Persicobacter psychrovividus: one gene and its partner. The protein of the gene in region 2 interacts with the protein of the main gene of each other region in a pairwise test. Links are inferred from orthologs where the notes say so. Each region holds a gene or a part of one and is shown on either strand. Other genes may lie near its edges. The genes, in order: gyrA and gyrB.

Region 1 (16,488 bases), 720 kb from region 2 along the record:
ACAGCTTCTATCGCTTTGGTGGGCGATTTCGCAATGGACCTGCCAGAGATCAGTGCACTGGAAATGCTGATCGGCTCCCTGACGCCCATCAGTACACACCAGCAGGTAACAGCGCATGAAGACTTCACGGAAGCGCCTAAAACCTCTGGGCCTTTTACTTTTCGGGGCAAAGTGGCGGGTATCAGTTTACCGACCACGATTCATTTTGTGAATCAGGCTGATTTTGTTGCTGAAAAGTTCAAAAGAACCGCCATGCCGCAACACCTCAACAAAGCAGGAAAGAGTGGTCAATCGCTTCGAATGGTATTGGAAGAAAAGACTTTTGAAAATGAGCAGCAAATCTACGAAGCGGCGGAACTGCCATTCATTCAATTGCCGATGCGAAATGGAACCCATGAGTGGGAATGGGCGCAACAATTCAAGGCCGAAGACCTTATAACCACAGCAGCATTACAAGGGCCAATACATAACCACACCCATTATTCTGACGGCATGAACAGCCTGCAGGAAATGGCAGACTATTGTATCGCTAAAGGATGGAAATATATCGGTATCTCTGACCACAGCCAGACGGCCGCTTATGCCAATGGCTTGAGTACCGAGCGCGTTTTGGCACAACAGGCCGAGATCGATGAGCTCAACGCCTCCTTCAAAGATTTCAAAATTTTCAAGGGTATTGAATCAGATATTCTTCAACAGGGCGAACTTGACTATCCTGAAGAAATATTAAAAACTTTTGACTTCATTGTTGCTTCTATTCATGGCAACCTGTCAATGGATCTTGAAACCGCCACCAACCGATTGCTTCGCGCCATAGAAAACCCCTACACCACAATGCTGGGACATCCTACTGGCCGATTGCTATTGAAAAGAGCGGGATACCCGATCGATCACCAGCGTATTATCGATGCCTGTGCCGAACATCAGGTAATCATTGAAATTAATGCCAATCCATGGCGACTCGACCTCGACTGGCAGTGGGTCAATTATGCCGTCAGCAAGGGTGTCATGATTTCCATTAACCCAGACGCACACGTAACCACTGGCCTTGATGACATGCGTTATGGGGTGAAAGTGGCCAAAAAAGCAGGGCTGACCATCAAAGACACCTTCAATGCAAAATCGCGGGAAGAGGTGGCGGCATACTTTGCGGAACGAAAATCCAGAATTCAATAAATATATGTCCATAGATCAAAAAAATATCAAGAAAATATTGGTCATCCGATTCTCCTCTATTGGTGACATCGCCTGGACCTCTACCGTGGTTCGCTGCCTGAAACAGCAAATTAAGGGAGTAAAAGTCCATTTTGCCATCAAAAAAGGATTCAGAGCACTGATGGAGACCAACCCCTATGTGGACAAGCTTCACCTGCTGGATGGCAGCATGAAACCCTTGATCGCCGAGCTGAAAGCGGAGGAATTCGACTTTATTGTGGATTTACATAATAACCTGCGGACGGCACGCATCAAGTGGGCGCTCAATGCCCCTTCTTCTACTTATGACAAGCTTCGCATTAAACGATTCCTGTACACTAATTTTCAGATCAATTATATGCCGAATGTTCACGTAACAGATCGGTATATGGATGCGGTACGCCCCTTGGGTGTGGTCAATGATCAGGAAGGAATGGATTATTTTATTCCTGAAAAAGATGAGGTGGAAAAAGAGTGGCTCCCTGAGGAGTTTCAGAAAGGCTATATTGCTTATGTGATTGGTGGCACGAAATTCACAAAAATTCTTCCCTTTGAGAAGATGGTTGAATTATGTGATAAGATCAGTCGGCCGATTGTTTTAGTGGGTGGGCCCGAAGATCAGAAAAATGGGGAGCGCCTGGAGGAGTTTTTCAAAAAACAGCCTCATAATGCACCATATGAGGAAGGATTGAAGGAATTAGGCAAAAAAACCGTTATCTTTAACGGCTGTGGAAAGTTCAGTTTGAATCAGTCCGCCTCACTGGTAAAACACGCCGATTACGTGTTTGGCCATGATACAGGACTTACGCACATTGCGGCGGCATTCAAAAAGACTATTTACAGCATTTGGGGCGGGACAGTTCCCAATAACTTCCACCCCTACGGTACGAAGTTTTTTGTTTTTGAAAATAACAAATTATCATGTCGCCCCTGTTCAAAATCAGGGCTAAAGAAATGTCCGAAAGGGCACTTTAAATGCATGAAAGATTTGACATTCGATTTTTATTTACCATGATTAATCAGTTGAAAAGATTTGGAAGAGAGTTGCGCGTTGGAATACCATTTTTATGGTTGGGGTTGATCATCGGGCTTTCATTTGTTCATAATACTGTATCGGCAAAAGCCATGAAAGCGGACCTGACGGTGGATTTGATGGGCGCAGGGAAAATGGTCTTTACCAGTCTGAATAAAATGGAGATTTATCTGGCGATTGTCTTTGCGGTGAGCATCTTTTTTGCGATCCCTAAAGCGAAAGTTTTCTGGACTTATATTCTGATTGTACTGATATTGATCTTCCAGAGTATTCGGTTCCTGCCAGAGATTAGCGGTTACTGGCTCGATTCCTTAAAAATGATTGCCCATGGGAAAAGCACCCTTGAATTTTGGTATTTCTCCCTTGAGCTTGTAAAATCATTTTTATTGCTTCTGACAGGCTTTTTCGCCCTGAAGGAAATTCGTTAATAGCGCGATCCCTTTATTGGGTCAAGAATGCCTATTTGTTCTAAACAGATTGGCATTTTTCGTTTTTATACCACGACAACAAATCCATCCCTTTAAAGTCAATATTTTTGTTGAGTAATCTCTGGCTTTGTCCTTCCTCGATCGGTTTACCATCCTTTAGGCCGATATAGACAATGGCTTCTACTGCGCTGCCGCCTGTTTTCACTTTCAGTATTTCAGCAGAAGAAAAAGCTTTGCCTTCCCAGAGTTCCATCACCCGTCTTTCTTTAGGCTCAATCTCGACGACAATGCCTGAAACGGCACAGCTCGGTGCTGGGCGTAAAAACTGCTTATTCGTTTGCTCGTCACAACAGATCGTAAAATTATCCAGGGTGGCAGATCTATGCTGAAATTTCTTACCAAAGACCAATAGTTGATTTTCAGTTTCTGTCAGTGGGCCGAATAGGAAAAGTTGAGTTGTCATTTTTGTAAGGTTGAATATGGTATAGTGGTTTGTTTAATATCGTTCTAAATTAACAATAAATTTAGGTCGGATGCTATAACGTATTAAAATAAAATTAAGATACGTTTTTCCTCTAAAAAATTTCAACTTTCCGCTTACCGACTGATAATCAAGCCTCTTAAAAACATAAAAAAAGCCTGAACTCGAAAGTTCAGGCTTTTAAATATTGATGAATATCAATCAAATGATTATTCAGGGATTGATTCTAATTGCTTTTGAATCTCCGCAGCTTTCGCTTTATCTCCAATTTTTAGGTAAGTACCCGCCAAAGTCTCCAACAACATTCTGTCGTTAGGCTTTAACTCACGAGCTTTTTCGAAAAATGGCAAAGACTTACGGAATTGCTCTTTTGCTTTGTTTTCCACTTCAGCACCACGCTTACGGTACTCGTCCATCGACATGTCGTTGGCTTCGTTCCAAGTTGCAGCAGCAGTGTTATAGTGGTTTACAGCAATGTTAAATACTGCATCATAATACTTAGGATTAACCGCAACAGCATCTTCATAAGCTTTCAATGCTTTAGCAGAATAGGCTGTCATTGCCTCTTTATCCTCATTCTTTTTAGCGCTTGTCGCCAATTGGTCATAAACGTAACCCAAGTCATAGAACAAAACTTCGTTCTTTGGATCAGCGTCAATTTCCTTTTGGATTTTCTCGATCGCCATATCAGGCTGCTCCAATTTCAAGTACAAGCCTACCATTTCCTGGATCATGTTTTTATCCGTTGGGTAGTAAACACGTGCAGCATTCACAGCATCCAAAGCAGCTTGGTAATCCTCTTTGAAAGATTTTTCCAAATAGATCACTTGCTGATAATACAACATGTCAGCAGTATCATTCAATGCTTTTTTCGCTTCGATATACCCTTTGAAGTTATCCAAAGTGGCTTGTTGCATGCTCCCTTCCTGAGAAGCGGCAATTGCAGAGTACAAGAAAGCAGTAGTATCCGCTTTGATGATTTTCGACTGGTTGAAATATTTTACCGCCGTTTTGTAATCAGCAGCACCGTAAGCAGTCGCTCCTTGATTAAAGATCGCTCCCCAAGTAGACTCAATCGTCTGATCAGCCATAATAGGGTAAGTTGAATTTGGCTTTTCAAGATCATCTACTTTATGCAAAGCCGCCACACCTTCTTTCAAAAGTGATTCGTCGATATTTGCAGTATCTTTAAGCGCCAAAGCAGTATAGATTTTACCTTTAGCCAAGTAATCTTTAGCCTTAGGAGCTTTTTTTGCCGCTTTTTCTGCGCCTTTTTTCGCCGTAATTTTTTCTACCTGATCCTGCATGTAAGAGAAAGCATTGTCAATCTCTGTCTTTGCTTCATCCACTTTACCTTCAGTAAGCAAAGTCTGTGCTTTAGTAGAAGAACCTTTTGTTACTTGAGCAAATGAAACGGCGCTCATAGAAGCTACCATCATTGCCGTCACAAATAATCGTTTCATAACGTTGTAAATAAATTATAGAATAGTCGATTTAATTTTCTGTTTCTTCCTCTTCATCAGAAGAAGTTGCTGAAGGAGCATCCTCTACAGGAGTTTCAGCAGCGCCTTCAGTGGTGGCCTCTGCCCCCTCTTCTGTAAGCACTTCCATTTCCTCCAATTGCTCCACGCGCTCTACGGAAGCGATTTCATCCTCTTCCTGCAGGCGAATCAATTTCACTCCCTGCGTTGCACGTCCCATTACACGCAAGCCTTCAACAGCCATACGGATCAGGATACCAGATTTAGTAATGATGATCAGGTCGTCAGAATCTTCCACCTGCTTGATCGCCACCAACTGGCCTGTTTTTTCAGTAACGTTCATCGCACGAACCCCTTTACCACCACGGCGGGTTACGCGGTAATCAGAAACCAATGAACGTTTACCATAGCCATTTTCACTTACTACAAGTACATTGGCATTGTCAGCATCCGTTACAGGAACCATTCCGATTACGCAATCATCCTCACTGGCCAAGGTAACTCCTCGAACCCCAGTGGCATTACGTCCCATTGCACGAACATCCGCTTCATTGAATCGGATTGCCTGACCAGCACGTGTACCGAGCAGGATGTAATCATTTCCTGAAGTAAGGGCTACATCCAAAAGACGATCGCCTTCATTAATAGAAATGGCATTGATTCCGTCGCGGCGTGGACGAGAGTAAGCACTCAGAATGGTTTTCTTCACCACCCCTTTGGTGGTCACCATCATCAGGAAGTTGTTATTCACATAATCTTCATCCTTGAGATCCTTCACATTGACAATCGAGCGAACTTTATCGCCTTGCTCAATATTGATCAGGTTCTGAATTGCACGGCCTTTGGCAGTTTTTGAACCTTCAGGCACTTCGTACACTCTTTTCCAGAATACACGCCCCATCTCTGTGAAGATCAACAGGTAGTTGTGTGCCGAAGCCACAAACATCAGCTCGGTGAAATCATCCTCTTTAGAAGATGCACCACGCGAACCTACCCCGCCGCGTCCTTGTGTTCTGTATTCCGACAACAAAGTACGCTTGATATAGCCCTCGTTGGAAACGGTGATAACCATTTCTTCATTCGGGATAAAGTCTTCCACATCGAAATCATCCGCAGAATGAACAATGTCAGTGCGACGTTCATCACCATAGCGCTCTTTAATTTCCGCCAATTCCTCTTTGATGATGTCCATACGAAGGGTTTCATCATTCAGAATTGAAGTCAAGTAATCGATGGTTTTCTTCAGCTCTGCATATTCATTATTGATCTTATCACGCTCAAGACCTGTCAGGCGCTGCAAACGCATGTCCAGGATGGCTTTCGCCTGAATATCTGAAAGCGAGAAATTCTCGATCAATGATGCTTTGGCCAATTCAGGATCACGCGAAGCACGGATCAGACGAATAACCTCATCAAGGTTATCCAAAGCGATCAAATATCCTTCAAGGATATGCGCACGTTTTTCCGCTTCTGCCAATTCATACTGCGTACGGCGAACCACTACATCGTGACGGTGGCGCACATAATACTTGATGATTTGCTTCAGGTTCAACGTCAGTGGTCGGCCATTTACCAAAGCCACATTATTGACACCGAAAGAAGACTGAAGTGCAGTATATTTATAAAGGTTATTGAGAACGATATTCGATACCGCATCTTTTTTCAATTCATAAACAATGCGCAAACCTTTACGGTCAGACTCGTCACGAATATCACCAATACCTTCAATTCTTTTCTCATTAACAAGGGCGGCAGTTTTTTCGATCATCGCAGCCTTGTTCACCATATAAGGAATTTCGGTCACGATAATTTGCTCGCGGCCATTCTTCATGGTTTCGATCGTCGCTTTGGCACGTAATACTACTCGTCCACGTCCTGTTTCAAAGGCCGATTTAACACCTGAGAAACCATAAATCACCCCACCAGTAGGAAAATCAGGCGCCGTAATATGCGTCATCAATTCACTGATTTCAATATCATTATTATCGATATAAGCGGTAATTCCATTCACGACCTCCGTCAGGTTGTGAGGTGGCATATTGGTGGCCATACCTACGGCAATACCAGAAGCCCCGTTCAACAACAAGTTGGGCAAACGAGCGGGTAAAACCGACGGCTCCTTCATGGAGTCATCAAAGTTTGGCTGAAAGTCTACGGTATTTTTATTGATGTCTTGCAACAGCTCATCAGAAACACGCTTTAATCGTGCCTCAGTATAACGCATCGCTGCAGGAGAATCACCATCAATAGAACCGAAGTTCCCTTGTCCGTCTACCAAAGGATAGCGCAATGACCAATCCTGTGCCATACGCACCATGGTATCATAAACTGATGAGTCACCATGCGGGTGATACTTACCCAAAACTTCCCCGACAATACGGGCAGATTTCTTGTATGATTTATTGTAAGTTACCCCAAGATCCAGCATCCCGTAAAGGACACGGCGGTGAACGGGTTTCAGGCCGTCACGAACGTCAGGCAGTGCACGAGAAACGATTACAGACATTGAATAATCAATGTAGGCGCCTCTCATTTCATCCTCTATATTAATAGGGATGATATTTTCATTTTCTCCTCTTGCCATATTCAAAAATAAATACTGATTCCCCCAAAAAATTGGGAGCGCTTTATGAAATAATGCTTACCTCTAACGAGGTTCACAAAAATAACAGATTCTACCGTTTTTGCAGTAAATTCTGCCGCCCTTTTATCTTTTTTCAAGAAAAAAAATCTTAATCCACCCCTCTTCAATCGCGATTTTTCGTAAAATCAGCCTTTTTCCTGCGTTTTCCGCTCTTGAACCTTTTTTTACCCCCGATACATTATGTTAAACAAGAATTTAAAATATCAGTTTTTGAGGAACAGGGATCTTTGTTAAAGGTTGGACAGGGCTATAAAATTCATTCATTTTGAATAAAAAGTCATTGGCAAAGATTAAACAATAATCTTACCAAAATACAAAAAATCGAAAAATGAGATGAATTTTTAAGGGTTATCGGGCTAACTTACTCAGCATCTTTGGAATAGTCGCTGGCATTATTTGTTTTACTGCCTGAGGAAGACTTCCCTTTGCCTTTGCGCAGGGGTAATTTCTTCCATCTGAGTTTTTGATAAAACTGGGGAATTTGCCCGATTTGCGGGTCTTGGGGATAAAAAATTGGCTGTCCCCTGAAAGCTCTGTCGCCATGCTGATGCTTCTGTTGTGTACTGCAATTGGGAATAGGACAACGCTTGATTTCTGGGAAAGTAAAACTCAGCCCAAAGCTGATCGAAAAACCATTCTGACTGGTTTTAATGCTTGAGGTGGTTTGCGGCAGAACGGTGTTATAGCTGCGCATCTCATAAGATGGGCGCACATACAATCTGAAATACTCCGACACATTATAATACATCGGCATGGCCAACTGCACATCAATGCTTGGATGATTGACCGCCTCATTGAAGGCTTTGCCCATATTGTATTTCCCTATGCCCAGCTCGGCATAATAAGACCAGCCCATAAAATCAAAGAAATTATAACCCAGCAACAGGTTGTATTTAAAGTTCCAGGTACTGATATCCACCACATGACTACCAATTTGGCTATCGTAACTGTTGTAGGGATTCAGGTAAGATAATTTGTGGTGTTCGGCCTCAAAGCCTAAACCCACCCTAAATTTTTTGTAATTGAAAAAGAGTGACAGGTTAATGGGAACGGTCGTTGCCACCCCACGATACCCCAACTCAGGAAAACTGCCTGCGGGGAAATGAGTAACCGCACCAGCCGAATCAATCACGCCGGTATTAATCCCTCCTCCGGGCTGAATAGGTGTGGGAATATCAGGGAAATTGCCTCCTGCGCCAGTATTGCCGTTGATCGCCACCCGCTGAGGGTCGGTCAGCCAATTGGAAAATGCAACACTGTCCATTCCGCCATTCTCCTGAGGCAAGCCCAGCATCGGGATATTGTTCTGATAGTAAAGATCGTAACCGCTTAAATCCTGATTATAAAACGCTCGACCTGACCCCACCCCGACATCGAGGGAGAACATATTTAATATTTTGCGAAAGGGACTGTATTTGATCGGTGTTCGGGTGGCGTACACATCCGAGAGGTTGTACTGCGCCACTGCTTTTTCAGGATTGACGGCGCCCCAAAATGCGAATACCATAAGTATGACAAGTAATTTACGCATTGATCAGGGAGTTTGGGGGTTGGTGACATTAGGAGTGAATTCATCTACTCGCACGATAATCGACCCGAAAGGTTTTAAATCCGCAAATAAAGGAGCAATAATGCCATTTTCAGCACACTCCTCCCGCAAGAAAGCGGGCACGACAGTAACGCCTGCATCATAGGCCAGTTCCGAAGGAAACACCAAATAACCTTTGGCATTGGGCGCCAGGCTCAGAAAGGCATCATTAAGCCCTTCAAACAAGTTATTTTCTATGGCCGAGTCATAATATAGGGTTGTATCGCTTTTCAGGCTTACTTGTTCTTTGTCCAAATTAACAGCCTCTAAACCACACTTCAACCGCCCAGTTGTTGTGGGCTGACTGATGGTGGATTCGCTGGCATAAAAGTAACGGCTGGATAAATTTACTTCCTGCAAATTTCCTTTCACCTGCTCAAAGACCAATCGGGCATTTTCTAAATCCTGCGCTTTCCAGTCTGCTTCAGAAAAAACTTTTGTAACGGTAACATCCACCCTCAGGGATGAATTGGAAGGCAATTGCCGAAACGGAAAGGATTTCCATGCCAATTCCGAAGGCAACAAAATGCGCACTTCAGCCCCCTCCGACAAGGTCGATAATGCCTCATCGAGCACAAGGGGCAAAATAGCCTGCTGCCCTACCCTAAACCGCTGAACGGCGTCATCTATTTTCTGATCTTCTAAATCATAGACGGTAACACGTGCTTCCACCACATTATTTACACTGATGGGTGTGCCATTGCCCGCCTGTATTGTGCTAATATAATATCCTGACCCCTGTTGCTGATAATCCAGGCCAGCGCCAGCAATATAATCCTCCACCGACTTTTCCACGGGCACAATACGCTCTACCATTGGGCTGGTACATTGTGTCAGGCCAAGACTGAACGTGATGGCCAAAAAGAAAAGAAGTCGTTTTATATTTATCATATTAAAAAAGGCAATGCCCCACGGAGCTTCACCAAACACCTGTTTCGTGTAAATAACGTTGAAAATTGAGTTTATTCTTTTAAAATCAAAAGATATTGGGCACAATTTCACGATTAACCATAAAAAAACACCCAAAAACATCATTAACTGTATTTTTGGGTGTTCTTAAAGTCATGTGGAAGGTTTTAATAAAAACCATTCTTGATCGACTGCAGGCGACCAAGTTCTACGACTTTAATATTTCTTCCCCGAATCTGAATCAGGCCTTCTTCCTTAAAGTCTGCCAAAGTACGGATCACCGATTCGGTGGACGTCCCTACGATATTGGCCAAATCTTCACGAGTGATGGACATGGTGAATTCCGAAGAATTTTCACTTTCGTTATAACGTCCTTCAAGCATAATTAACGCTTCTGCCACCCGCTGACGAACCGAGTTGTAAGCCAAATTTAACAAACGCTCTTCCGATTCCTTGAGGTTGTTCGAAAGGATTTTGATGAACTTATGGGCAACATCCCTTTTGCTTGTAAGCAGGGCAAAGAAATCTTCCTTAGGAATGAAACAAATTTCAGAATCTTCCAGCGCCATCGCCGACTCAGTGTAGTTGGTCATCTCCAGCAAAGCCATATAACCAATAAAATCACCTGCTTTGAAAAGCCCTGTAATGTATTCCTTGGCGTCCTCATTGGTTTTGTAGGTTTTCACCTTCCCTTTAGAGATAAAGAACAAACCGTTTGGAATCGCTTCCTCATGATAGATGATCTCTTTACGCTTGTAGGTTTTTACTTTACGGTCTTTTGACAAGGAAGCCAGGTCACCACTTTCGGCAGCACTGAAGAAATCATCCAAACCACCCAAATCCTGAGAGAAGTCTTTTTTGAACAAGTCATTTTTCTTCAGTCTTGATTCCACAGCGTTCAACAACTCCATATCATCAAAAGGCTTGGTCAGGTAATCATCAGCACCCATTTCCATCCCTTTTCTGAAATCGCCCCTTTCCGCCTTGGCGGTCAGGAAAATAAAAGGAATGCTCGCCGTGTTCGGGTTTTTCCCTAAAAGATAAAGTACGCCGTACCCATCGAGTTCAGGCATCATGACATCACAGATGATCAGGTCAGGAAGGTCCTTGGTTGCTTTCTCAACACCTACTTTACCATTTTCAGCAGTGAGTACTTGGTAATTGGCTAACTCCAGAATTTCGGCGGTATTTTCCCGCATATCTGGGTTATCCTCTATCAGAAGAATCTTTTTCATTCAATTAGTTTGATTAATTGCAATGACAATACAAGCGCATTGTGTAAGCACCGAATAAAGTGCCACTGCAAATTAACTATTTTTTTCGCATGAATCTACATGCAAATTCATTACAATGGAATATTTATAAAAAAGGTCGTCCCTATCCCCTCTTCACTCTCAAAACGGATGGCCCCATTGAGCATATCGACATACTTCTTGACAATGTTAAGCCCGAGGCCCGTTCCCTGAATATTTTGAGCATTATTGGCACGGAAGAACCGTTCAAAGATATGCACCTGTTCACTTGCTGAAATCCCCATCCCCTGATCTTTGATGGTAATGGCCAGTTGATCATCCGTAAGGTCGACATTAAGGAAAATCAGTTTCCCTTCGCCAGAATACTTGATGGCATTGGAAAGCAGGTTGAGCAAAATATTCTTGAAAATCTGAATATCCATCGTAATATAGGCCTGGGAATCGCCCGTAAATGCATATTCAATTTTCTGCCCTTTCCGCAACAATACCTGAATCTCATCGATAATTTGCTGTGCTTTATCATCCACCTGCATTGGTTCGGGGGTGTGCTTGATTTTCCCTTCCTCCAGTTTTGAAATCGAAAGGAAATCATTCAGTATTCCCGTCAGGTTATTGACCGACGATTTGATCCGCTGCACGTGCTTATCCCGACGCTCCTGCTGACTGCTTTCCGTATAGCGGCCAATCAGCGAAGCTGAAGAAAGGATGGTACTCAGTGGGGTGCGGAATTCATGCGAAGCGGTGGTTACAAATCGGGTCTTGAGCTCATTGAGTTCAATTTCCTTGGCCAGGGCACGGCGGATTTCCTCCTCGGCTTTTTTGGCCTCGGTAATATTCTGGTGCACCAGCAAAATTTGCTTTACATAGCCGAGGCTATTAAACAAAGGCACGCCATTCACGTGATAGGACGTTTTGCCGATCGTTACCTCAAAAGACACCGTGTCGCCACGGAACACCTTGGTAAACTCCGCTTCCCAGTTCACCTTTTCTTCAGGTTTCAGAAATTCCGTATAATGGCGCCCCACCATTTGCTTGGAGGCTACCTGCAACTGATCCAGCTCCTGCCCATCAGCAAAGACGAAACAGAAATCGCTGTCGAGCACTGAGATGATCCCTTTCGGGAAATTTCGGGAAATGGCTTTGTATAGGCGCTGGGATTGCCGTAATGCTTTTTCCGTAGATCGGCGCACCTCTATTTGTTTTTCGAGGGAATCGTTGGAGCGTTTGAGTTTTTTTACGGCCACAGCCAGCTCCCGTGTACGATCCTCCACCCTTTGCTCCAGCTCTTCATTCAAAACCCGAATCTGATTGAGGTTTTGCATATGGCGCAAGGAATAACGAATTGATCGGTCGAGAATATAGGAATTCAGCCCGCCTTTATAGACATAATCTGCGGCGCCAACCATCACGGCCTGATCATCGACATTTTGATCCAGCTGACCTGTAAGCAAAATCATCGGCGCCCTTGTGCCACTTTGTTTCGCTTCCTGAATCAGTTCAATACCTGTAAAAGCACCCAAGCGATAATCGATCAGGTAAACCTCATGATCGTGGTGGCGAATGGCCTGCAGCCCCTCACTGAAATTGGAAATCCAGTCGATCGTGTAATTTCTGTTCGGGATTTCAGAAATAATATCCCGTGTAATTATGAAATCCTCCTCATCGTCATCGATAAGAAGGATTCTTACTAATTCATCCATATTAGGGCAAAATCTTTTAAAAATTGGCGTCGCCAAAAACGCTACCGCATTTGAGGGGCGATAGGGTATTTATTGAAGCCAAACCAATAAGTGCATAGCGAGTTCATCAGTGCGACAAAATCGACAAAGCGGACAGGCTTGTTCAAAAATGAGTTAACCCCTAAATCATAGGAGCGAACAATATCCTCATCATTGGAAGAGGTCGTGAGCACCACAACAGGCAAACTATGGTATTCATTCAATGCTTTGATTTCCCTAAGGGCTTCTCTGCCGTCTTTTTTGGGCATGTTCAAATCCAACAGTACCAAAGAAGGCACTGGATACACCTGACGATCGCTATACTTGCCATTACCCAGCAAGTAATCCATTAACTCCTCTCCGTCCTCCACGAAATAAATTTTCCCTTTAAAATCACTTGCTTCGAGCGCTTCCTGCGCCAACAATCGATCTTCGGCATCATCGTCCGCTATCAAAATTACTGGAAGAGAAGATTTAATCATACTAATGAATTAAGTTAAAATATAGCAACTATCAATATATTGGAAAAGTACAATAAGGCTGCACCATTCTGGCAGATTGATGTGTAAGTATATTCCTTCTTAAAGATTAAAACAACTGTTAAGTTAAAAAATCAAAGTAGAGAAAGTAAAACCATGATGAATATCACTAACGCTTCACACTTCCATCAACTAAAGTAATAATAAATTACATAATGACCTGATAAAAACAGTATTAATATGTTTTCGAGCCTTTCTTCAATAATTTAAAAGCAAAGCGAGAACCATGACCCAAATCACTTTTTGCTTCTATTTGACCACCATGAAGCTCAACAATTTTTTTACAAATGGCTAAGCCTACCCCCGAACCTTCATACTTCTGACCTTCAAGGCGTTGGAATATGGTAAAGATTTTGTCCACATATCTTTGATCGAAACCAATCCCATTATCGATAATGGCCAGCTGTACATACTTTTGCTTTCCATTGGCCGTTTCGGCCGTTTCGTTGGTAATTTTTATCACTGGAGGGCGGTCTGGCGAACGGAATTTCAGGGCGTTGGAAATCATGTTCTGAAATAACTGACGCATCATGCTGCTGTCGGACTCAATTTCCGGCAAGTCATCGATCTCCACAACGGCCTGTTCTTTTTCAATGGCGACCTCCAAATCGTTCAGTACTTCCTTCACAATATGATTAAGGTCGATGGGCTGAAAGGCCGCTTTCTTAGAGCCTACCCTGCTGAATCGCAACAAATCGTTGATCAGCTTCTGCATCCGTTTGGCGGCATTCATCATGCGGTTCAGGTAATCAACACCCGTTTCCGACAAATTATTTTGCTCTTTGGTCATCAGACGATCCCCGAAGGCACGAATTTTCCGCAAGGGTTCCTGCAAATCATGGGAAGACACATAGGCAAACTCCTCCAAATCCCTGTTAGAGCGCTCAAGGTCTTCAGCATAACTTTTCAATTGCTCCTCCACTTCTTTAATCGCTGAAAGGTCGTGCAGAATACAGGTAAACATTTTTCGGTCGGGCAAATGCACCACCCCTACCGACAATTTCACATGGAGCATTTCCCCACTTTTTGAACGTCCCAGAATTTCCCTTGAAGACGGAATACTGACACCCGACTCGTAGGAAAGGAAAATCTGATTGACTTTCCCATCTTCATCAAGGCCATCGTCAGGATGCACCAACTCCTGAAAATTTTTGCCATAAAGTTCCCGCTGACGATACCCGAAAATGTTGGCTGCCGTCGGGTTTACCGTTTCAATATTCCCCTGGGCATCAAGGGTAACAATCCCATCTGCAGCACTATTAATGATCGCATTCAGCTTATTGGTATTTTCCGTAAAGCCTTTTTCCAAAATCGCTTCCTGGGACTTATCCAAGATCAGTTCCGCAAAATAAGGCTCACCATCGATCAGCCTGATCGAGAGCCAAACCTCCACAGGAAACACATAACCATTCCGTTTGACCGCCTGCATCATCAGCTCGTCGGCCACCAACCGATCCGCCGAAGGCGCAAACCGCTGCACCCGCCTTATGGCATTGAAATGCTCGCTGTGGTATTCTTCTTCATACAGACTGTTGACATGCCTGCCAGGGAGTTGTTCGGCATCCAGCGAAAACATCTCCAGGGCTTTTTCATTCATGTGCACAAGCTCAAATGCCTTATCAAAAATCACAAAGCCCACCATTCGTTCCTGCGAAAGAATATCGCTTGCCCAGGCTTTAAAATTGCTATCAAACTGTATCATGTTACTTCATTTCTGGCTTATAAACCCATGCTTTCAATTTATCGGGACACTGCTCCAGCAAGTGCTCAAGGGTGTAACCCAAAGTAGGGTGCTGTTTGTTTTTCACTACCTCAATCAGCGGCAGCAAGGTAAATCTGCGGTTATGGAGTTCTGGATGCGGGACGGTCAACCGCTGGCTTTGCAACACTTCCTCCCCGAAGAACAGAATATCAATGTCCATCGTCCGTTCGCCCCAGCGTTCGTGGCGCACCCTGCCGAGCTTTATTTCAATCTGCTGAATGGCCATCAGTAGCGGATAGGCCTCCAGTGCTGTTTCCACCTCAAGCACCTGATTCAGAAACGCCGGCTGGTCCGTTACGCCCCATGCTTCACTTTCATACACCGAAGAGGCTTTCAACACCTTCCCCACGGAGATTTCGATCTCCTCCACGGCCTGCTTCAGCAAGCCCTCACGATCCTGCAGGTTACTCCCTAATAACAGATATACTCCTCTCATCCTCGAATATTACCCTAACATATAAATTGAACAGCTCAAAATTAGATATTTTATTATATTTCTATCCTATTTATGAACTGAAAAAACAACCTAATTTTAAAATATGAAATTTCTTAAAAATGTTCTGGCCGTAATCATTGGCTTGGGAATCTTTTCCTTGATTTCAGTATTGCTGCTGATTGGTATTTTGGGGGCCGTAGGATCCTCAGGCAACACCAAGCAGCCCCTCAAGGAGGCTTCCGTCCTTCGCATAAAGCTTGATGGCCCTATTGTGGACCGTGCCGACGAAGACCCAAGCTATGGCCTGGGAAAACTTCTTGGCAAAGAATCTTCGATTGGGATCAACAAAATTGAGCAGGCGCTTAACCATGCAGCAGAAGATGACAATATCACTGCCGTTTACCTGGAAGCACCACAGATTATGGCTGGCCCTGCCTCGGCGCTTGAGTTACGACGCATGATTGCCCATTTTAAGAACACCACGGATAAACCCGTTTATGCCTATTCTCCTTATTATTCTCAGCTTTCGTACTTTGTGGCCTCTGCTGCGGATTCCGTTTTCCTGAACCCTGCGGGGGAACTGGAACTGAAGGGGCTTTCTGCCAACATTACTTTCTATAAAGGTCTTTTCGACAAATTGGGCATCAAGCCAGAAATTTTCCGTGTGGGAGATTTCAAAAGTGCGGTGGAGCCTTACTTCAGAAAGGACATGAGTAAAGAGAACAGATTGCAATACACTGAAATGCTCAATGGGCTGAACAAACACCTGATTGCCGAAATCAGTCAGGATCGCCACCTTTCAGAAAAGGAAGTAAAACATATTTCCGACAGCCTGCTTGTTCGTGGTCCAAAAGACGCCCTGAAATACCACCTTGTAGATCAGCTATATTATGAAGATCAGGTGGTTGATTTGCTGAAAAAAGCATCGGGACTTGAGGAGGATGATAAATTGCACTGCATCGGTCTGAATGCGTATTTGAATACTTTCGACGCTCCGGTAAATACCAGCGACAATAAAATTG
Region 2 (16,206 bases):
TCTGCAGGATGCTTTGTGATTTATGGAATTTCCAACTTTAAAACCCACACAAAACTGTGCTTAATTGTGCGTAAAGGGGAATCAGGCATTACCTCTTACGTGCACATGTCAAGTGGTAATTACAATGAATCCACGTCGAAGCTGTACACTGATTTGGGGATGCTGACCACCAAAAGGGAATATGCGAAAGATGTGGCGGAGTTTTTTAATGTGATTACGGGGCATTCGAACCCTAACCGATTTAAATCCCTGATTACTGCGCCAACCAATATGCGTGATCAGTTGATTGAGATGATTGATCAGGAAACGCAACATGCCAAGCAAGGTTTGCCCTCAGGTATTTGCATCAAGATCAATTCCCTGCAGGACAAGAAAACGATCAAGGCGCTTTATAATGCCTCTCAGCAGGGAGTGCCCGTGAAGCTGATCGTCCGTGGAATTTGCTGTTTGCGCCCACAGCGTCAGGGTTTGAGTGAGAATATTGAGGTAATCTCTATTGTAGGCGATTATTTGGAGCACAGCCGAATTTATTATTTCCACAATCAGGGCGACCCTTTGTTGTATTCAGGCTCTGCTGATGTGATGGTGCGCAGCTTTGACCGTCGTCTGGAGTCTTTGTACCTCATTACGGATGAATTGCTTAAAAAGCAGGTAACCAACATTCTGGCTTATAACCTCAAGGACAATGTGAATGCCTATTCTATGCATGAGGATGGCAACTTTACCCGCCGGGAACCGCAAGAAGGAGAGAAAAAGTTCAATGTGCATAAGGAGTTTTTTAAAGTACGGGCGACGGCCATCAAAAAAGTGTCCTTATTTGCGGATCAAGTGGAAGAATCCACTCCGACCACAACGAAAAAATAATGCTTTTTCGCAGATGCTTATCGCTGATCTTCGGAAAAGCCTATGAGGATTATTTTGTCACGCGACGGAGTCACGCGACAGGTGTGTTTTTAGTCAAAGTATTCTTTTCTGTTTACCCTATCGCGAGAGTCTCTCTCGTAATAATTGCTTATTATGATTAGTTCGTCACGAGACGGAGTCACGCGACAGGTGTGTTTTTAGTCAAGGTATTCTTTTCTGTTTACCCTATCGCGAGAGTCTCTCTCGTGATAATTGTTTATTGTGATTAGCTTGTCCCGCGACGGCGTCACGCGACAGGCAGTGGAGCCGGTTTAGTGTGTTTTTCAATTAATTGAGCACATTATTAGTTTACGCTATCGCGAGAGTCTCTCTCGTGATAATTGCTTATTGCTATTAGTTTGTCCCGCGACGGCGTCTCGCGGCAGGAAGTGGAGTCAGTTTAGTGTGTTTTTCAATTAATTGAGCACATTATTAGTTTACGCTATCGCGAGACTCTGTCTCGTGATAATTGTTTATTGTGATTTAGTTTGTCCCTCGACGGAGTCTCGCGACAGTCCCATTCATGATAAGTGCTTATTTTGATCAGTTTTCCGGAAGACAGCGTGCAGCCTTAAATCTAACTGTGTCGAGAAATGTTTTCATTCAATTTTTTAATTTAGATCAAAAAACCTACACCTACTCTTTTTACCATGGCATAAACCGTAATTGATAAGCAATTATCAAAAACAAGAAAATGTCAAGTGCATACAAGATCAAAGACGAAAGCCGTTTTCATTTCTTGACCATGTCAGTGGTGGATTGGATGGATGTGTTCACAAGGAAAGATCATCAACAAATTATCATTGATTCACTTCGGTTTTGTCAGAAAAATAAAGGCTTACAAATAGGTGCCTGGTGCATGATGACCAATCATATTCATTTGATTGCTCGATCAGAACAAAATTCATTAGGTAAAACCATTGGTGAGTTCAAGCGATTTACGTCACATCAAATGCTAAAGGAGATAAGCGCTTCAGCAAAGGAGAGTAGAAAAAATTGGTTAATGGGTCGTTTTTCTCAAGCCTCTCGCCAATATAAAAGCGCTGATAAACATCAATTATGGCAATATGAATCGCATCCTGTTGAATTAAATACGAATACTATTATTCAGCAAAAAGTGGATTATCTTCATTATAATCCTGTAAAAGCAGGTTTTGTCGAAACCCCTGAGGCGTGGAGGCTAAGTAGTGCTATGGAATATAGTGGGGGAGGGCGCGTGCCTTTAATTGATTGTTATTTGATGTGGTGATATAATGGAAAGTCACGAGATGGAGTCTCGGGACAGGTGTGTTTTTAGTCAAGGTATTCTTTTCTGCTAACCCTATCGCGAGACTCTGTCTCGTGATAATTGTTTATTGTGATTTAGTTTGTCCCGCGACGGAGTCACGCAACAGGTGTGTTTTTAATCAAGGTATTCTTTTCTGCTTACGCTATCGCGAGAGTCTCTCTGGTGATAATTGCTTATTGTGATTAGTTTGTCACGAGACGGAGTCACGCGACAGGTGTGTTTTTAGTCAAGGTATTCTTTTCTGCTTACGCTATCGCGAGAGTCTCTCTGGTGATAATTGCTTATTGTGATTAGTTTGTCACGAGACGGAGTCCCGCGACAGGTGTGTTTTTAGTCAAGGTATTCTTTTCTGCTAATCCTATCGCGAGAGTCTCTCTCGTGATAATTGTTTATAGCTATTAGTTTGTCACGAGACAGAGTCTCGCGATAGGTAATGGAGTCGGTTTAGTGTGTTTTTCAATTGGCAAAGTCCCTAATATTATTTTACGCAATCGGAGGGTGCATAACTGGAATTGTAGTTTATATCACCAAATAATATTTCGTTTTGGTAGGGTCAGGCCTGTGTGCCTGACCGAAACAGTCATTGTAACGCTATTTTTGGGCGAGCACGTGGGATCACCCGTACCAAACAGAATAAAATTTTGTAGGGCAGTTTTAAATTACGGTCATGCAACAGCCCCTGATAATGCTTATTGTTGTTTGTCACGAGGCAGAGTCACGCGACAGTCCCACTCGTGATAGTCATACATTCTATCCCACCCACAAAAAAAACCGCTGTAAAATCAATTACAGCGGTTTTTCTATTTTTAACGACCCTAAAATCAGGTATCGATATTGGCATATTTTGCATGTTTTTCAATGAACTCACGGCGAGGTGGTACCTCATCGCCCATCAACATAGAGAACAGGTGATCTGCCTGTGCTGCAGATTCTACCGTTACCAATTTCATGGTTCTTGTTTCTGGGTTCATGGTTGTTTCCCACAATTGCTCAGGGTTCATCTCTCCAAGACCTTTGTATCGCTGAATGCTTACTTTGCTTTCATCACCAGCGCCAATTTCAGCGATGGCTTTCATGCGGCCTTCTTCATCCCAGCAATATTGTGACTTCGCACCTTTCTTCACCTGGTACAATGGTGGCTGTGCGATATACACATAGCCGTTGTCAATCAAATCGCGCATATAGCGGAAGAAGAACGTCAGGATCAGGGTACGGATGTGAGAACCATCGACGTCGGCATCCGTCATGATCACAATTTTGTGATAACGGAGTTTCTCGAGGTTCAGTGCTTTTTCATCACCATCAACACCGAAGCGTACGCCCATGGCGGTGATCATGTTTTTGATCTCCTCGTTGTCGTAAATTTTGTGCTCCTGTGCTTTTTCAACGTTTAGGATTTTTCCTCGCAAAGGAAGAATTGCCTGGAATTCACGCTCACGGCCTTGCTTGGCAGAACCACCTGCAGAGTCACCCTCGACAAGGTACAATTCAGAAAGCGATGCATCTTTAGAAGAACAATCGGCCAATTTACCAGGAAGCGAGGTAGAGCTCATCACGTTTTTACGCTGAACCATTTCCCTTGCTTTACGGGCAGCATGACGCGCCTGCGCGGCAAGAATCACCTTTTGAACGATCTGACGGGCATTTTTTGGATTTTCTTCCAAATAGGTAGCAAGCATTTCTGAAACAGCAGAATCCACTGCTCCAACAACATCTGAGTTACCTAATTTGGTTTTGGTCTGACCCTCGAACTGAGGTTCAGCAACTTTTACAGAGATTACGGCTGTTAATCCTTCACGGAAATCGTCACCGCTGATGTCCACCTTTGCCTTTTCCAACAAACCAGATTTGTCGGCATAGCTTTTCAGTGTACGGGTCAGTGCTCTGCGGAAGCCAGAAACGTGTGTTCCCCCTTCGTGGGTGTTAATATTATTGACATAAGAAACCACGTTTTCAGAGTAGGAAGTATTGTAGCTCATCGCTACGTGTACTGGAATGCCTGATTTTTCCCCTTCAACGTAAATAGCCTCCTGAATCAGTTTTTCTTTGGAATTGTCAAGGTATTCTACAAACTCCTTGATGCCGCCTTCAGAGAAGAACGTTTCCGTGATCGCATTTCCTTGCTCATCAAGATCGCGGTAATCTGTCAGGATAATGCTGATACCAGCATTCAAAAATGACAATTCACGCAAGCGGTTTGCTACACGATCCCATACATACTCATGGTGGGTGAAAATCGAGTCGTCAGGCTGAAACCATACTGTTGTTCCAGTAATATCTGTTTCGCCTACGGCCGATACATCCTGCTGAGGAATACCTTTTTTGTAATTTTGCTCATAAACCTTACCGTCATTGGAGTTAACGGTAACTTTCATGTCCTTGGAAAGTGCATTCACACAGGATACCCCTACGCCGTGCAGACCACCCGATACTTTGTAGGTGTCTTTATCAAATTTACCACCAGCGTGCAAAACGGTCATCACGACCTCAAGGGCAGATTTGTTTTGCGTTGGGTGCATCCCGACAGGAATACCACGTCCGTTATCACTTACGGTAATGGAGTTGTCCTCATGAATGCTTACGTTGATGGTGTCACAGTGACCAGCAAGGGCTTCATCGATAGAGTTATCGACCACTTCCCAAATCATGTGATGAAGACCTTTGATGCCAACATCCCCGATGTACATCGCTGGACGTTTTCTTACCGCCTCCAAGCCTTCAAGAACCTGAATATTCCCTGCGGAATAATCTCCGCCAGTTGGTTTATTGGTTTGTTCGCTCATGTTATTTTAATTCCAATTGAATTGCTTTGTAAATTAAAGCTTCCCTGCGGTAAAAGCACGGAGCTTCAAGTGTTATCGTCGTTATTGTGGGTGAAAAATCACCTGAAAAATTTCGGCCAAACCCTTTGCTTTTTGAAAGAAAAGCACAGCGTTTATGGCTTCGATTTACTAACGCTCACAACTTGTCAAAAATACGATAATTCACCCTAAAAATCTAATTTAAACCCTCCTTTTAAGGCCTGAAATCCGCCTTTTGCTGCCATAAAAGTGTTTTTTTTAAAGGGAAACAGGATTGATCGTTGTTGGCGGAGAAAGTTAACTTTTTTACTGTCTTTTTCAGACGGTAAAAGAATATGGAAAATGCGGAAAAGGCAAAATGATATTATAAATTTTATGCGAAAATGGAAGTTTGGCAATGATGTTGCTATGTTTTTGTTTTTAGGAAACTCAGAAGGATAAGTGAGGCCTGCATGTTGCGTTAATAATTGTGTTTTTTACGACTTTTATATTGCGACATTTGGATCTTATTTCTTACTTTTGAAAACAATTATCATTTTATTTTAGAGAATAACTCATTATAACGATACCATGACCATAGAAAATGCAGCTATTACCGCTGTCGGTGGCTATGTGCCAGAGGATGTTCTATCGAATGCTGATTTAGAAACTATGGTGGAAACTTCCCACGATTGGATCGTTAGCAGGACAGGAATTTTAGAACGAAGGATTCTTAAGGGAGAAGGGAAAGGGACTTCTGTTTTAGCAATTGAGGCCGTTAAGGATTTGTTGTCAAAATCGGATGTTGAGGCACAGGAAATTGATGCTGTGCTGGTGGCAACCATGACTCCCGACATGTTATTTCCATCCACTGCCAATTTGGTGTGTGAAGCGCTGGGTATTCAGGGGGCTTTTGCATTCGATATGCAAGCCGCTTGCAGTGGCTTTGTGTATGCACTGAATGTAGGTTCCGCTTTGGTAACTTCTGGGCAATATAAAAAAGTACTCGTGATTGGGGCGGATAAGATGTCCTCGGTGATGAACTACAGAGACCGCAACACCTGCATTCTGTTTGGCGATGGGGCGGGCGCTGTTTTATTGGAGCCCAACGCCGAAGGCTTAGGCATTCAGGATTGTGTGATGAACTCCGACGGGGTCGGTAAAGACATGATCATGATGAAAGGTGGCGGTTCTGCATATCCGCCAACCCATGAAACCGTTGAGAATGGCGACCATTATTTCTATCAGGATGGCCGACAGGTTTATCGGCATGCGGTAACGAACATGAGCAACGTTACGCTGGAGATTATGGAGCGCAATAAGCTGAGTAGCGAGGATTTGGCCTATTTCATTCCACATCAGGCCAATAAACGGATTATTGAAGCCATTGCGCAGCGTTTGCAGGTGGGTATGGACAAAGTAGCCGTAAACATCCATAAGTATGGGAACACCACTGCAGGCACAATTCCGTTGTGTTTGTGGGAATGGGAGCAGTCGTTCAAGAAAGGGGACAATATTGTGTTGTCAGCTTTCGGCGGAGGCTTTACCTGGGGAAGTGTATATCTGAAATGGGCGTATTAACCGAAGGCTGATGGCGCTGAGGCGGTGGTTGATTGCCTCGATAATCCCTCAGTACAGCTAAATATTTAAAGCAATTTAGGGAGGAATTGATTTTCTTCAGAAAAAAATGCCTTGTGATCGTGGTGATCGCAAGGCATTTTTTTGTTTCATTTTTTGGTTTTACTAAGGGTGCGTTTAAAACTGACCATCCTGCTGCAAATTCAGATGATTGGTATTGAAGTGGAATGATGGATCACTTCTACTATACACCAAATTATCGTCGCGAATTTGAAGTTTTAAACTCGCTCTTACTGAGGCGCCAAGCCTTCAAGGTGTTCGGTATTGTTGAACTCGATCAGTTCAAAAGTCTTGCTCACCGTATCGTAGCTGAATTTGGTGATGCCCGTATTTTTTGGGGTGAAAGTATGCATCTCGGTGAGGGGCTTTTTCAGTAAGGTACACATCAAAATACGAATTGCCCGACTGTGCATCACCAAAAGGATGGTTTGCTCGTTGGGTTCCGCAAGAATACCCTCAAGGGCTTCTTTTTGTCGGTTTTGCACCTCAACAGGGCTTTCTCCGCCTTCTGCTTTCGCCTTCGGGTTGCCCTCAATCCACTGGTTCATCACATTCCATACATTATCACCTTCCTGATTAATCGGCGTGTTTTCATAAACACCATAATGCAGTTCATCAAGCCCCTCTACCGCTTCAGTAGGATAGCCTTTCTCCAATAACAGGCGGGCGGTTTCCCATGTTCTTTGAAGAGAAGAAGTGTAAATTTTATCGAAACTGACCTTCATTAAAGCTTCAGACATGGCGTCGCCCTGTGCTTGTCCGTAGTCGTTCAAATGCGCATCAATAGCTCGGCCCTGCACCAAATCAGCCTTGTTATAATCCGTTTGGCCGTGTCTTGCGATGTAAATTGTTTTTTTCATACTGAATTTCTGTCAAAAGGGAATCCGAAATTACGATAATCAGGGATATTTTCCATTCCTTTTAACGGAATCTATTAGCTTTGTGGTGAATTATAATTTAGTGGTCGTCGCAGTGGTCTTGACCCCATGGCTGGACTTTTTAAAACCATTGACGACCTCCCAACAAACCAAACCCATGAAGAAATTAACAATCAAGATATTGCGCCCATTATGCCTGGCAGGTTTAATGATGGCCTGTCAGCCTGCGGTGGAGGATATGATGCAGGAAGCAAAAGTAGCACTCAACGCTGGCAATACTGCTGAGGCCAAACAATGGCTCAGCAGGGTGGTGGATCGCCAAGCCGATAATGCCACCGCTTTTAATATGCGTGCGGTGGTGTATTTCCGTGAAGCTAAATATGATTCTGCCATTATGGATTGCTCGCAGGCAATTGCCATAGACCAACAGGAATACAAGGCTTATTACAATAAGGGGAATGCACAGCGGATGCTCTCGCAGTGGGCAGAGGCACTGGCCTCCTATAATCAGGCCATAAAACTGAAGCCCAACATGGTGGACCTGTACAATAACAGGGCTTTTGTGCTGGTTAAGCTGAATAACTTTGAGCAGGCACTGAAAGATTATGATTTTGCACTCAATTTGCAACCCGAGCAGGGAACGGTGTTTTATAACCGGGCACAGCTGCACTTGAAAATGGGCGATCAGCAGGCGGCAGAGGCCGACTTTATGCAAGCCATAAAACTGAATGCAGACAATGCCGAGGCGCACTTTTTCCTCGGCCTGATGGCCAAGCAGGCAGGAGACGATGAAAAGGCCTGTCAGTTTTGGCGTCGTGCGGCAAATTTAGGTTCTGAAGATGCCAAACAAAGCCTCGAAGCTTTTTGTAAATAGAATAAACATTGAAAATGCAGGGCCTGTGGAGGCGCTGCATTTTTATCAGATAATAGGGTGATCATGAATATGCTGGGATGGCTTAAGCAACGTAATGCCGACCGTTGGCGGTTTGCCACTGTAACGAATGAAGCGCAAGTGGCAAAATTGTTCAATCGGATGTATGAGGATTATATTCAGATGTACGGACTGGAATTAGAGGGGCTGGAGCATCGGGAAGCTTCCGCTGTAAATCTTTCATCGCATTATGCCCTGGATGGCCATAACCCTGAGATGCTGTCGGCTTACTATGTGGGGATTATTCAACTGAATAAATCCGATGAAGGCATTGATGCGCATTGGCAAATTGGGCAGACGGGCAGCCCGCAGTGGGGACAGGGGCAGCTTTTCGGGGATTATTTACTGATTGATTTTCAGTATGAAGAAGAGGACGCTCCTTATGCTGGAAGGGTCGTCTATCGGTGGAATGGTAAAGTATGGATCGGCTTTTGGGCAGAACATGAAATTTATGAACTGGGCTATGAACGGCTGAGCCCTCTGCAGGAGCGTTAAACGGTGCCGTTGTGTGGGCGATTCACACAGGTTTTTTCGGTCATCGTAAATATGGCATCGTATTTTGACAACGGCAATAACGGAAACCTACCGAACAGTCTGCATTATTTTGTCTATTACTTGGTCAGAGCGGCAGGACCTGCATAACATAGGAGGAATCAGCATAAGTATTAATCTGTAAATAAATAGATCAGACAATAGCCGTGGGCTTTAGCGCCGTGTAAACCGTTCAACATTTTGTGGCGGATTTTGGCAAACCTCCGCAATTGTTTTAGTATATAGCAATGAGTAAATTGCATTAATTTTTTGACGACCAATATTGACCTTATAATATGAGAAGAAAATTACTTGACCTTTTTGGCACCCTGATCGTGTGTTTTATGTTGCTGACCTCTTTTCAGGCACAAGCACAGCGCATCAATATTAAAGCAGGTGCCGTGTTGGGCAACAGCCTGTTGATTGATTCCGATCAGCTACGGACATTTACCGATTCAAGACTCGGCCCAATGCTTGGCGTGGGTTTTGAACAGCAGTTTTTCTCTTTTATGATATGGAATGTGAGTGTGGATTATCAGTCGCAAGGGTACCATGTCTACTATCAGAATATCAAGCAGACCTACGCCATGAACGTGATCAATATTCCGCTAAATTATGGTTTTCGTGTGGAGGTGGCTGACGGCATGGCGGTGTCTATATATGGAGGGCTCTATGGACAAATTCACCTTAATGGAACCGATACCGAAGGCAATAAACTGGTGTGGGGCGGACAGGAAGGCCATATTGAGCCCTGGGACATGGGGGTGAATGTTACTGGTGGCTTCGATATGGGGCCGATTCGTCTGGCGCTGTCCTATCAAAATGGCATGCGGGACCTGAACCATGTCGAAGGGGAGACCTTCAAACAATATAATATACAGTTCAGCCTGAGCTATTACTTCGGTATGCCGCAAAGAGATGGGCTGCCGAAAGTGTTGCGCTCCAAGCCTGGCAAGAACCGTAACCGTGACTGGACCAAGCCCAACCCGAGAAAACGAAATCAGAAAATGCATTTTTAGCCTTGGGGTGGTTCGTAAATTCATTTTTCCTTACCTTTGGGTGTTAAAAAAGAAAATCACGCACAACATATCATATCATCATGAAGCAATATCTTGACCTGATGCAAGACATCCTGGAGAATGGCACTAAAAAAGAAGACCGTACAGGAACAGGGACAATCTCAGTATTTGGGCGCCAAATGCGCTTTAATCTTGCAGAAGGATTTCCTTTGCTGACCACCAAAAAGGTGCACTTGCGATCCATTATTCATGAGTTGCTGTGGTTTCTTAAAGGTGATACCAATATTGCTTACCTGAAGGAAAACAAGGTGCGTATCTGGGATGAGTGGGCTGATGAAGAGGGGAACCTCGGACCTGTATATGGCGCTCAGTGGCGTTCATGGGCCACAGCAGATGGTCGTACCATCGATCAGATTGCTGAAGTGCTCGAGCAAATTAAGCACAATCCAGATTCCCGACGCATGATCGTGAATGCCTGGAATGTTGGGGAGATTGATAAGATGGCCTTGCCTCCTTGTCATACCATGTTTCAGTTTTATGTTGCTGACGGTAAACTTTCCTGCCAGTTGTATCAGCGTTCGGCGGATTTTTTCCTCGGCGTACCATTTAACATTGCATCCTATGCCTTACTGACGATGATGATGGCTCAGGTTTGTGAGCTCGAGTTGGGCGAGTTTGTTCACACTTTCGGCGATACCCACCTATATACCAATCATCTTGAGCAGACGGAACTTCAGTTGAGTCGTGAGCCACGTGCTTTACCTCAAATGAAAATCAACCCTGAGGTTAAAAATCTTTTCGATTTTACAATTGATGATTTCGAGTTGGTGAACTACGATCCGCACCCACATATTAAAGCAGCCGTTTCTGTTTAATCAGCAACATGTTGAATCTGCATGAATCGGACAATCACGGTTCATTTTGCCAATTTGGCGGCAAGCAACGATCAATACATTATAATAAGTGTAGCTTCAGCATACACTGACCATAAAAGGGCAAGACGTTCATAGCGGTGTTGCCCTTTTTCTGTATAAATCAATTGATGCCATGATCAACACCCGTAGGAAGGTCATGTAAACCTGACTATCTGATTTTTGTAAAAATAGGATCTGAAAAGTGCTGTTTTTAATGGTGTCAATATTTTGTGCACCCCCATTATATCTTGTAGGCTGCCAAAAGTCGGAGGTTTGCAGACTTGCCAAAGCCATTTTTTCACGAAAAACGGAAACCGCGCAACCGATTGTTAGTGGTCAAATGATGTTTCAACGCCATTTTTCCATGGAAAGGAGTGATTTGAGCCCATTTTAGTGGTCTGTGTCATTGTTGTTCGCACGAACAAAAAGCGGACAATAAAAATTGATGTTTTAGTGCGAAATATAAAAACTTTCAGCTAATGCAAAAGATATCAAGGCTTGTTTCTTGTCTTTTAAAATGATATTTATGTATCATTTAAACTTAAGTATGTTCCTTAGAAACAATTTTTGTCCATTTCAATTTAATCTAAGGTGCTAAGAGGTTAGTGGGTCAAAAAAAGCCGATTTGGTGATTTGTTCAAATTATGCGAATTGCTTAAAAATAGAAGTGTATAAATTGTTTTGTGGTAAAATAGATCCTGAAAACAGGCCGGTATTTGAGGTTGTTGCAAAGACTCAAGCGCTTGGCTTTTTTTGATGATACGTATCATGTATCCACTACTGCTTAATCCCTACATTTGAATGCAAATAAAAAAACGAAATAATAAGATGTCCATTTCCACTAAGCGTACGAAAATCGTGGCAACTGTTGGCCCAGCCAGCAGTACCAAAGAAATGTTATTGCAGTTTGCAATTGCAGGTGTTAACATTATGCGATTGAACTTTTCTCACGGAACTCATGAAGACCACCTGAAGGTGATCAACACGATCCGCGAAATTAACAAAGAGTTCGATTTTAACATCACGATTCTTCAGGATTTGCAGGGACCAAAAATCCGTGTAGGTCAGGTGAAGGATAATGGTCAGCAGATCGTTGCAGGTCAGCCATTGATCATTACGACTAAAGAATGCGAGGGTACGTCTGAAAAAGTATCTACTGTTTACCAAAACTTTGCAAACGATGTAAAGGTAGGCGAAAAAATCTTGATTGATGATGGTCGTTTACAGTTGGTTGTGAAGCGTATTGAAGCGGATGAAGTTCATACGGAAGTATTGGTAGGTGGTTTGTTGAAATCACGTAAAGGAATTAACCTTCCTGATACAAATATCTCGGAGTCAGCATTGACGAAGAAAGACTTGATTGATTTGGAATTCGGTCTGAAACATGAAGTAGATGTGATTGCACTTTCTTTTGTGCGCACGGCTGCTGATGTAGAATTCTTGCGTACTAAAATTAATGATGCTGGAAAAAAATGCCGTATCATTTCTAAAATTGAGCGCCCTGAAGCATTGGTACATATCGATTCGATCATCAAAGCATCAGACGCAATCATGGTAGCACGTGGTGACCTCGGAATTGAAACCAACGCTGCTGAAGTGCCATTGGTACAAAAATCAATCATCAAAAAATGTCACGAGAAGGCGCGTCCAGTAGTTGTTGCGACACAAATGTTGGAGTCGATGGTGAAAAACCCAATCGCTACACGTGCTGAAACCAACGATGTTGCTACGGCAGTATTTGATGGTGCAGATGGCGTAATGCTTTCAGAAGAGTCTGCTGCTGGTCAGTATCCTTTGGATGCAGTAAAAGTGATGGCTGATATTTGCCGCACTGTAGAGCAGTCTTCTCAGTATGAGTATGACCGTACTTACCCTTCTACGCCAGAATCTCCATACTTCATGTCTAAAGAAGTGGTAAGATCAGGTACGCAGTTGGCTTCTTCAATTAACGCAAAGGCGATCATCGGTAGTACAACTTCAGGTTTTACAGCGACAAACCTTGCGAAATACCGTCCAAAAGCCAAAATCTTTGTGTTCACCAACGACAAAGCAGTCTTGACACAATTGAACTTGGTTTGGGGTGTTCAGCCATTCTTGTTACCAAAAACATTCACTTCATCATTGGCATTGCATGCGCACACTGAAAAAGTGTTGATGAACGAAGATGCCCTTCGTGAGAACGATATTGTTGTACATGTTTCTTCTTTCCCAATGGACGGAGAGCGCCGTACAAACATGATTAAATGTTCAAAAATTGAGGCTGCAAAATAAGACTCAAGTGAGTTAATCATAGGCAGTTTAATCTGTCAATCTTGAAAAGGGAGTTCAGCAATGGACTCCCTTTTTTTGTTGGTGCGCTGCATGGCGATGAACTAATGGCGTGATCAATCTTTACCGCGCAATTTTTTATTGTCCACAGATTATTGAGATTAAAAGGATTTTATAGGTAGTTCCTTTTAATCTCATCATCCCATTCATCTGGAGATAAATTATCGCGCAGAATTTAAGGGTTGCACCGCTAATCGGTGTAAGTCCGTACAGGGAGCAGCTTCAGCGCATCCATCACCTCATGAAAAGGCAGGCCTTCCAACTTGCCAAAACCTGCAGCCTGCCGATTGCGCAAACGGCTAAAGCGTGGCATGGTGATGCCCAACAAAAACTTGGCGAGCAATCGCGGAGAGAGTGGTGCTTTGTAACACGCTTCGGCGGCATCCCGCATCGCTTCCAAGTCGAAATCTGCAAGTTGCTGCTCGTTGGTTGTTTTCGGGAATTGTGTGGCTGCGTGGTCGAGACAGTAGGAGCAATGACCACAGGCCTCCCAATGGGGTGCTTCACCAAAATAGGTCGATAACTTACGGCTCAGGCAACCATCACGCTCAAAGAAATTTATCATCGCCTCGAGGCGCTGGAGCTCACCTTGCTCTTTATGCAGAAATAGCGTGGCAAATTTCTCCGTCAATATCTCAACTGCTTGTGCATCCGGCTGTACATGATAAACCTCAGTGAGATTTTTCGTTTCGAGGATGATGTGTTTTTTCTCATGGAAATAATCTAAGGCGGTGATGATGCGCTCTCGTGTGGCTTGCGGATATTGCTCTTGAATATTTTCAAAATTGATGGTCATCCACGTAACTGCCATTTGGCTGTAGTTGAAGATGGCACGCACAAATTCACGTTTTTCCCCTTCAGGCATCATGGAGATGACTTTTTCCTGTTCCGTCTCAAATTTCATCCGATACTCCGCAAAGTAGCTGTGCGATGGTGTGATAATGCCCTCACTTTCCAAATAGACCAATAAAGTTTTGAGCGGCGCCTGACGAATATTGGCATCGTAGCTCATGCGGTAGAGCTGAAATTCCCATTGCCCTTCGGCTTGTGCCAAATCGTTGAGTACATGCGCAATCGCATCCGCTTCGGGGGTATCGCCATAGACAAAGTTCTCGAGCGTTTGTTTGGCACTCAGGTCGGCCATGCAGACACAGTTTGCCGGCTGCCCGTCACGACCCGCTCGACCAATCTCTTGCGAATAATTTTCAATCGACTTCGGCAGGTCGTAATGTACCACGTGGCGGATATTGGCTTTGTCGATCCCCATACCAAAAGCGATCGTAGCGACGATAATGTCGTGCGTACCAAGCATGAAATCCTGCTGAATTGTTCGGCGATCGTCCGACGACATGCCCCCGTGATAGGCCACCGCATTCAGACCCTGTGTTTGCAACGCTTGCGCAATTTCCATGGCCGTCTTTTGTAGGGTAACATAGACAATACCCGCCTCTTTTGGATAGTGCTGGAAGTATTTGACCAGCTTATCAAGACGCTCACTGCCATCGAACGGCTTGATAAAAAGCTTTAGATTTTTACGATAAAATCCCGTAACAGTGAAGTTATTGATCGGCATTTCAAACTTTCGGGCCATATCTTTAACAACATTTGGTGCAGCCGTTGCAGTCAGTAGCAACACCTGCGGAAAGTTGAACGCACGGCGGTAATCGGGCAGCTTCATGTAGTCGGGGCGGAAATTGTGGCCCCACTCTGAGATACAGTGCGCCTCGTCCACCACCAAAAGCGAAAGTTGTAGCTGTTGCAGAAATTTGCGGAAGCGTTCGTTTTTGAAGCGTTCCACGGAGATAAACAGTATTTTGTACTTTTCTGCCTTCAGGTCAGTAGTGATTTGCCGTGCCTCATCGGGGCTGAGCGTTGAGTCGATGCGAGTAGCCGCAATCCCTTTGCTGTGCAGAAATTTTAATTGATCCTGAATCAAGGCCAATAGCGGGGAGACCACCACCGTCAGGTGCGGCAGCAGCACCGCCGGCAATTGGTAGCAGAGCGACTTGCCCGATCCGGTAGGGAAGATGGCTCCCGCCGATTCTCCTTGCATGATATGGTTGATCGTAGCCTCCTGACCTTCGCGGAAGGTGTCGAAGCCGAAGTGTTTTTGCAGTGCTTGATGGAGCATATGTTGGGGATTTATTCTTACAAGTTCAAATTTACGAAAAATTGAAGATTTTGGTATTGGAATATTCGATTTGCGATGTTTGATGAGTGAAGGGCTCAACCCATTTCAATGCGTTTTTGTATTAATAGCCCATTGCTTCAGTTGTGGGTGATAGGATACGACGGGTCCACGATTTTCCCCTCCGAATAATGAAAATGTTCTCAATACGCCTTAACTTGCGAAAAATAAGCGATTAAGGTTCATGGAATTGACGAATCAAGAAATATTTTATCAGCACCAAGCGCAAACTTCTCCCTACCCTTTAGGTATCGAGATTGAGCGTGCTGAAGGCGTGTTTATGTACGATACTGAGGGGAAGGCCTATATGGATTTGATCTCGGGTATTGCGGTGAATAATTTGGGGCATGGTCATCCACGGGTGATTAAAGCGGTGAAGGATCAGGTGGACAAATACCTGTTTGTGATGGTCTATGGTGAAATGGTGCAGAAGCCACAAATCGACCTCACCCGTAATTTATTGTCTGTTTTGCCCGAGCAGCTGAATTGTACCTATTTTGTGAACTCGGGTACAGAAGCCAATGAGGCGGCGCTGAAGCTGGCCAAAAGATATACGGGGCGCACGGAACTCGTGAGTTTCAACCGTTCCTACCACGGAAATACGCATGGCTCATTGAGTGTGTCGGGGAATGAGGTGAAGAAGAATGCTTTCCGTCCGTTGTTGCCGGATGTGCGTTTTATCGACTTCAATGTGGAGGAAGATTTGAAGCAGATTACCGAGCGTACGGCGGGGGTGATTGTTGAACCGATTCAAGGCGATGCCGGTGTTCGGATTCCTTCAGTAAATTATATGAAAGCCCTCCGTAAG

Evidence for each region.
Region 1: the proteins of gyrB (region 2) and gyrA interact in binary tests that used the Escherichia coli proteins (3 or more experiments, as listed by UniProt). The link is inferred for Persicobacter psychrovividus from one-to-one orthologs.

Annotation. Positions count from the first base shown.
Region 1 is NZ_AP025292.1:1,774,179-1,790,666, forward strand. The notes cover bases 4,417-7,584. They hold gyrA (DNA gyrase subunit A), read right to left. Parts: upstream 7,202-7,584; coding sequence 4,631-7,201; downstream 4,417-4,630. Other genes in these bases: AABK40_RS07610 (tetratricopeptide repeat protein), read right to left, coding at 4,417-4,599. In the rest of the region: AABK40_RS07590 (DNA polymerase/3'-5' exonuclease PolX), read left to right, coding at 1-1,176; AABK40_RS07595 (glycosyltransferase family 9 protein), read left to right, coding at 1,181-2,209; AABK40_RS07600 (hypothetical protein), read left to right, coding at 2,218-2,655; AABK40_RS07605 (gamma-glutamylcyclotransferase), read right to left, coding at 2,696-3,118; more of AABK40_RS07610, read right to left, coding at 3,346-4,416; AABK40_RS07620 (hypothetical protein), read right to left, coding at 7,623-8,792; AABK40_RS07625 (FKBP-type peptidyl-prolyl cis-trans isomerase), read right to left, coding at 8,796-9,740; AABK40_RS07630 (response regulator), read right to left, coding at 9,926-10,993; AABK40_RS07635 (hybrid sensor histidine kinase/response regulator), read right to left, coding at 11,104-12,711; AABK40_RS07640 (response regulator), read right to left, coding at 12,753-13,211; AABK40_RS07645 (sensor histidine kinase), read right to left, coding at 13,444-14,970; folK (2-amino-4-hydroxy-6-hydroxymethyldihydropteridine diphosphokinase), read right to left, coding at 14,972-15,466; signal peptide peptidase SppA, read left to right, coding at 15,570-16,488. UniProt on the Escherichia coli protein: A type II topoisomerase that negatively supercoils closed circular double-stranded (ds) DNA in an ATP-dependent manner to maintain chromosomes in an underwound state.
Region 2 is NZ_AP025292.1:1,058,976-1,075,181, forward strand. Bases 2,494-5,379 are described here. They hold gyrB (DNA topoisomerase (ATP-hydrolyzing) subunit B), read right to left. Parts: upstream 4,975-5,379; coding sequence 3,013-4,974; downstream 2,494-3,012. Also shown: ppk1 (polyphosphate kinase 1), read left to right, coding at 1-864; AABK40_RS04830 (REP-associated tyrosine transposase), read left to right, coding at 1,598-2,152; AABK40_RS04840 (beta-ketoacyl-ACP synthase III), read left to right, coding at 5,563-6,552; AABK40_RS04845 (histidine phosphatase family protein), read right to left, coding at 6,840-7,469; AABK40_RS04850 (tetratricopeptide repeat protein), read left to right, coding at 7,645-8,361; AABK40_RS04855 (hypothetical protein), read left to right, coding at 8,425-8,913; AABK40_RS04860 (outer membrane beta-barrel protein), read left to right, coding at 9,246-9,968; AABK40_RS04865 (thymidylate synthase), read left to right, coding at 10,049-10,843; pyk (pyruvate kinase), read left to right, coding at 11,711-13,153; AABK40_RS04875 (RecQ family ATP-dependent DNA helicase), read right to left, coding at 13,401-15,341; AABK40_RS04880 (aspartate aminotransferase family protein), read left to right, coding at 15,583-16,206. UniProt on the Escherichia coli protein: DNA gyrase negatively supercoils closed circular double-stranded DNA in an ATP-dependent manner to maintain chromosomes in an underwound state.